Regions from separate parts of the Paenibacillus allorhizoplanae genome, predicted to be linked through region 3. Evidence: riboswitches for the same ligand, from Rfam matches in the RefSeq annotation. Region 3 holds a riboswitch; each other region holds the start of a gene.

Region 1 (2,271 bases), on a different contig from region 3:
AGTTATAACGTAACTGGATTTATCTATATCTAGATATAGCCGTAAGCTATATCAAAATTGGGTCGATTGCCTGTTGGAGTGCTGCTACGTAAGCTGCACCGAGCTTGGATAGCGGAATATGGCTATGGGAAATCCACCCGACATTGATCGTTTCGTCACAATCCAAAGGTACGGGAATAATCTCATTTCCATTCAAATCTGAGCTCAAAACCCCGGTCGATATGGTATATCCGTTTAAGCCGATCAACAAATTAAAGAGTGTGGCTCGGTCATTCACACGGATGCTTTTCTGATGTGACATCGTACTGAGAATTTCTTCGGCAAAATGAAAGGAATTATACTCCCCTTGATCAAAGGACAAATAGGGATAGTTTTGCAGCTGGTCAATGGTCACGATGGATTGCTTCGCGAGGGGATTTTTAATGCTGATAAAAATATGCGGTTTGGCGATAAATAAACTGTTGAATTGCAGATTCCCGCTTTTAAGCAGCTTGTTTATGACCTTCCCATTAAATTCGTTCAAGTATAAGATGCCAATCTCACTGCGCAGGTTTTTGACATCTTCAATAATTTCGTACGTTTTGGTTTCTCGCAAAGCCAACTCATATTCATCCTGACCATACTCCGAAACAAGACTTACGAACGCATTTACCGCAAAAGCATAATGCTGAGTCGACACAGAAAAATGCTGCGATGAAGGCTTCGCATTCAGGTATCTACTTTCCAATAACTCTGCCTGCTCGACGACCTGCCGCGCATAACTAAGAAATTCAACACCTTCTTTGGAAAGTGATATCCCTTTATTTGATCTTTCAAAGATAGCGATTTGAATTTCTTCTTCCAACTCCCGAATCGCATTTGAAAGGCTTGGTTGGGAAATAAACAGCCTTTTGGCAGCCTCATTAATAGATCCGCGATTTGCTACCTCGATTACGTATTTTAATTGTTGTAAAGTCATGGATATCCCTCCTTCGACTATAATCCGAACCGGCAGCTTACTTAATTTTGAATATTGTAACACAAATTATGTGAATCACCGTATCTTGAATGACATCTATACGAGCCACATCAATACTAAACTTCCATAGACAAACAATTGAACTGACTATATGATTAGACTAATTAAATAATTGATAGTTAAGGTGCATGCTTATTAGGAATAAGCAATGCTTAATTGGGAAGTCTGGTGCAAATCCAGCACGGTCCCGCCACTGTAAATGAAGAGCAACTCTAAGAATTGCCACTGGTATTCCTATACCGGGAAGGTTAGAGAAGCGTTGACGCATGAGTCAGGAGACCAGCCTTAATGTGTATTCACAAACTCTACGGACGATGGAGGGGGTGCCTTTTTGTTGTCTACGACCTATATTGACATCACAGCCCTTGATTCTTTCAAATCAAGGGCTTTTTTGTATGCTCATCATCCCTATCATTTTACTAGGAGGACAATAATGAAACTAACCTATAGGATTTTCACCCTATTCATGGCTCTATTCCTATTTACAAGCAGCATTAACATAATTCATGTATCTGCTGCCTCTGATACGGCTGTAGACAGTGCTGTAACAGACACTGCCGCCTATTTACTTGAAACGGTAAACAAACCAGAGGTAGGCTCTATAGGCGGTGAATGGGCCATTATCGGGCTTGCCCGTTCCAACTATGACGTACCTCAAAGCTACTACGATGATTATTACAAAAGCGTTGAAACCTATGTCAAAGATTTGAAAGGCAATCTTCACGATAAAAAGTACACCGAATACTCACGTTTGATTTTGGCCTTAACCGCAATTGGCGCAGATCCCACTCATGTTGCAGGATATAATCTACTTACGCCGCTCGGGGACTTCGATAAAACCATCTGGCAAGGAATCAATGGTCCTATATTTGCATTAATTTCCCTCGACAGCGGCAATTACAATATCCCGGTTAATCCAACCGCCAAAACGCAGGCTACCCGAGACATGTATATAGATGAAATCTTATCGCATCAGCTTCAGGATGGCGGATTTGCACTTTCGGGCGTATCGGCAGATCCTGATATTACGGGCATGGCCTTACAGGCACTAGCCAAATACCAAAATGATACGAGAGTAAAAACAGCTACGGAAAAGGCAATTAACCTTCTTTCCAAATTACAGGACAACGATGGCGGCTATGCAAGTTGGGGCTCGAAAACTTCGGAGAGCACCGTGCAGGTACTGATGGCGCTATGTGAGCTTGGTATCAATATTGAAGATAGTCGTTTTATTAAGAATGGTCATACCATTG
Region 2 (2,271 bases), on a different contig from region 3:
TTAAACTATCGGTCGGTCGTACCGACCTGCTTGGTGGAGACAACAATACCCTGCTGGATTCCATCCAGGATAAGCTGTTCCTGCTAGATGACGACGTCATCGTCTATTCGGGGCATGGCGCCAAGACGACGATTGGCTTCGAACGTGAGAATAACCCATACGTGTAATTATTTGAAGGACTGCTCCCTCTGATGAGGGGGCGGTCCTTTTTGTGTTATATGGATGGGGAAGAGGAGTAAGTCGAAATAATCGAGTTGCAGGATGAGCAAGTGGAGATGTAGCTGTTGTAAGTCGAAATATTCGACTATCTCCTGATTATGCTCGTTCGCCCATGACACCCACCCAATTTATTTATAAACTGGGTATTTACCGTGTGCAACGTAGGTGCTTCCCCATAGACTGATGTTGTAAGCTATTCACCCAACTCCAACAATAACCTTTGAGTTAACCGTAAGCTTGAGAAAGTCCCTTTGGGGAAAATTTGAAGGAGGTGCTCTTCCATGGAATATGTTAAAGTCCCGAATTACCCAATGCAACCAATGCCAATGCCAACCCCGATGCCAATGCCAATGCCTACACCGCTTCCAGCGCCAGCGCCAATTATGCAACAACCGATGCACAATAATATCCACCTGCACGCGTCCTACCAACAAACTGAATTTGTGTTCCCGAAACCGGTTCACACGCAAGCTGTTGCTTGTCCTCCGAAAAACAATTCAGCCGCTAGTATCCTAGTACTTTTCATTTTGTTAGTAATTATTACACGCAGCATTTGTAGATATTAATTTACGGATTGCTCGGGTAAAAAGAGAGGTAATCCCGCAGGACCTAGGGGTCTTGGTGGGGTTGCCTTTTTGGGTGTGTGAAAAAAAGGATTGTCTATTACGATGAAGTCATGTACAATTCGTCATGATTACAAACAATTTCATAAACTAGCTTAATAGGTGCTTTCTGCTGAATCTAGCGGAAGCTTAATAGGGAAGTTCGGTTCAATTCCGATGCGGTCCCGCCACTGTAACGCTGAGCTAACAATCATAGCCACTCTCGATAACAAGAGGGGAAGGAGATTGTACAAGCGATGAAGCGAAGCCAGGAGACCTGCCTGATAAGTATTTTATTTTTTTTCTCACGAGGATGGGAGGAAGATGTTTCTTTGCATTTGCCAAAAAGAATGGTTAGTCGTTAGATTAACACGATTCTTACAAAGACATCTTTCCTCTGGAACTCGGGGAAGGGTGTTTTTTTTGTTTATCCACTATTTTAAGGAAGATGAAGGTGATTAGTTTGTTCCGTTTGATGAAAAAAGGTGTTTCAGCACTATTAAGTTTGGCTCTCATTACTTTATTAATCGTCCCGCAATCTGCGAGAGCAGTCGATGCAAATCCAAGTACGAAATTGGATACTATGATCTCGGATACCGTCTCATTTTATGAGCAAAATCGGTCTGAACTCAATTCTTGGTGGCAGATGGTGGCGCTATGGGGATCAGGGGAAGATCTGCATAGTAGCAAATGGACGCTGCCTTCTTGGGAACAAAGTGATCCTGGCGATTTACTAGAAACAGATAGTAGTACATACCATATCAATTTAATTTTTGGTTTGTTGGCTATGAATCTCGATCCCTCTCACGCATGGGAAACCAATCGTAATTTGTATAAAGAGTTAGCAGCACAGCAAGATCCTTCAACGGGTTCCTTCGGTGGTTCTAATCGACAGATTTGGGCGATGCTTGCTCTGGATACAGGCAAGAAAAGGGGACATAACGTTGGGAGCTGGAACGATGCAGCCAAAGAAAAAGCGTTAAGTTATTTACTTAGCTTACAGTTGTCTGATGGCGGGTTTGCTTTCTTTGGAAGTGAATCAGATACAGACATTACAGGAATGGCGTTGCTTGCACTTGGTAATTATCAATCCAATAGCGCAGCAGCAGCTGCAATAGTACGCGCAAAAACGTTATTGAAGCAAAGGCAGTTAGACAATGCTGGGTTTAATTCCGCGGGTCAATGGGGTTACGGCGACAACTCGAACAGTTGGGCCACATCGGTATCAGGTTTGGTCGCAGTTGGAGAAGACATGTTGTCCGCAAATTGGTTGGTTAAGGGTCAAACTGTTGTTGATGCGGTGTATAGTTTCCAACTGCCAAATGGAGCTTTTACTTGGAAAGTAGATGAACCTAGCCAGAACTTAATGGCAACAGAACAAGTGTTAATCGCACTAACAGATATTCAGCAGGGTAAATCAGTTTGGCAACGTTTGGCGGATAAGCCAAAT
Region 3 (2,271 bases):
GGAAGCTGAGCCGACCCGATGGATAAACTCACCACAATAGAAAGAAGAAGGAGTATAATGCATACTCCTCCTCCAAGCATCAATTTTCTTTTCATTATTTCACCAATTCAGGATAGATTCCTTTCGCCATTTCCAGTAGCCCATCCGTCAGTCTCGGACCTGGGCGACTTACAGAGTTCTGGTCGAGTCCTACCACACGTTTATTCTTCACGGCGTCAATCGCATCCCACCCACCGCGCGTACGAATAATTTCTTCCAATGGCTTCTTGCTCTTGAAATCGACAATCCCATTTGCGAACAAGATGACGTTTGGATTTTGCTGAATGATCTTCTCTTCACTGATCTCATACCAGCCTGCTTTATCGCCGGCTACGTTAATTCCACCTGCGATTTTGATTAACTCATCCATGAACTCACCGCTTCCTACGGTCCAGCCTGGAGCAAATTCCATGTATACTTTTTTCTTATTCTCTTGCTTCACATCTTTCACGGCATCGACAACCTTCTGACGGTCTGCTTTCATTTTGGCGACAACTTTCTCTGCTTGCTCTTGATGGTCCGTAATAAGTCCGAACGTTTGAATATTGTTCATCGCATCATCTACCGTTTTGGGATCTACTTTAAAGACGTTAATGTTCATCGCACGTAGATCCTCAACTGATTTAGCAGTCATGGAAACACCAGAGAAAACAATACTCGCATTCGAAGCAATGACTGCTTCCATGTTTGGTTTCGTAATGCTGCCTAGCTTCGGCTTCGATTTTGCTGCTTCCGGATAATCGTCAAAATCCGATACACCGACAATATTCGCCTCTAGTCCAATCGCAAACAGCGATTCTGTCTCTGATGGCGAGACCGACGCGATTCGCTCTGGTGCTTTGTCGAATGTAAACTCTTTGCCTGTCGCATCTTTTACTTTCAAAGGATATGTCGTTTTCTTTGCTGCAGCAGGTGCTGCCGTCGATGTCGTAGTTGGCGCCTTCGTCCCTACACCACCTAGTTTCGATGGATCCGTAATTTCTGTTTCCTTCTTCGCACATGCCGCTAACGAGATCGCGGTCGCAACCGCTAATGTAAGAATAAGACCCCTTTTGAAATTGCTCTGTTTCATCACTTAAACCCTCTTTTCCTTATTTTCAATTCATAGTCAAAATTAAAAAAGTCCCCTTGTTCACTAGGAACGAAGGAGACGATAAATCGCGGTATATGACAACGAACTTACGTGCGCTGCTTCCTGATTTAACGCGACCCTTTTCCTCGAAGGATGTTGTATCGGCACCATAGGCAGGTATCCTGACTCTCCAGACTTTCACAAGTCTGAATTACAGTGGCGGGACCGTGCCGGATTTGAACCGGCTTCCCCTAACTAGTAATGTTCCATTTGGAATATGACCAGTACCTACAGTTGCAAATTATACATTGAAACTATTTGTCGATTATAAATGTTCTCTTATTTTTGCGCAATAATTTGGATGACTTTCAATGCCTCGTCCATTTTCGGAGCATTCTGTGGAATGAACGCATATAACCCTTTACCTTCAAAACCTTGCTCTTTCATCCATTTGTTTCCAGTAAGCGGAATGCCGTACAGATGCTTCTCCGCTGCCTTACCTTCTTCTTTGATCTCGATAACCCCATCTGGATAATCCTTAGGGTTGATGATGTTATCCAACGAAACGAATCCCGCTTGGTTGCTCAAGCCTTTGAACTGCTCTTCTCCCAAAATGAAGATCCCGTTACCACCAGCAGCTAGCTCCACAATCATTTTTTCCAATGAAAAAATAGGTGATGTATTCAGCTTCACAGTAGGAATTTCACCTACCTTGGATTTCAAAGATACTTCCAACTTCTCCGCCGCTTCACTTGGAAACCCGTTAGGTCCCATCATAAACACTGATACATCTGCCTTCGGTCCACCACAAGCTGTAAGCATTAACATCATTCCTAGCATGACAACGAACAACCATTTTGCTTTCATGTGTATGTAATTCCCTCCGTCAAGTACTCTCTCTTTATCGATAATCGCCAGAAAAGTCGGTTTTCACCGACTTTTCTTTCCAGATGTCATATATTCATTTATTTTTTGATCCAGCATCGTACTTAATTCAACAACCGCATCAGATGTCATTTCTCGACCTTCCATGACCATCTGTTCCATTTTACGTCTCAAGGTATTGATCTCTTCTTCAAGTATAGCTAGGGAATTTTGCTTCTTGGCATTTCTGGTCAGCCAACGCTGTCCGAACTCTTGCTCGCGAATTTGAAATTGCT

Evidence for each region. A riboswitch is a leader RNA that binds a small molecule or an ion and turns the genes downstream of it on or off. The one in region 3 is predicted to bind cobalamin.
Region 1: another riboswitch for cobalamin. It lies ahead of L6I86_RS17640 (S-layer homology domain-containing protein); the one in region 3 lies ahead of L6I86_RS18985 (ABC transporter substrate-binding protein).
Region 2: another riboswitch for cobalamin. It lies ahead of L6I86_RS17620 (DUF4430 domain-containing protein); the one in region 3 lies ahead of L6I86_RS18985 (ABC transporter substrate-binding protein).

The regions. Positions count from the first base shown of each region.
Region 1 covers NZ_CAKMMW010000010.1:41,243-43,513, reverse strand. Annotated here, with positions in the region: gene L6I86_RS17645 (LysR family transcriptional regulator) at 47-958, opposite strand; cobalamin riboswitch at 1,124-1,320, shown strand; gene L6I86_RS17640 (S-layer homology domain-containing protein) at 1,452-2,271, shown strand, end outside.
Region 2 covers NZ_CAKMMW010000010.1:31,587-33,857, forward strand. Annotated here, with positions in the region: gene L6I86_RS17610 (MBL fold metallo-hydrolase) at 1-167, shown strand, start outside; gene L6I86_RS17615 (hypothetical protein) at 501-785, shown strand; cobalamin riboswitch at 926-1,120, shown strand; gene L6I86_RS17620 (DUF4430 domain-containing protein) at 1,270-2,271, shown strand, end outside.
Region 3 covers NZ_CAKMMW010000011.1:138,028-140,298, forward strand. Annotated here, with positions in the region: gene L6I86_RS18980 (FecCD family ABC transporter permease) at 1-95, opposite strand, end outside; gene L6I86_RS18985 (ABC transporter substrate-binding protein) at 95-1,111, opposite strand; cobalamin riboswitch at 1,267-1,418, opposite strand; gene L6I86_RS18990 (hypothetical protein) at 1,451-1,978, opposite strand; gene L6I86_RS18995 (aspartyl-phosphate phosphatase Spo0E family protein) at 2,042-2,271, opposite strand, start outside.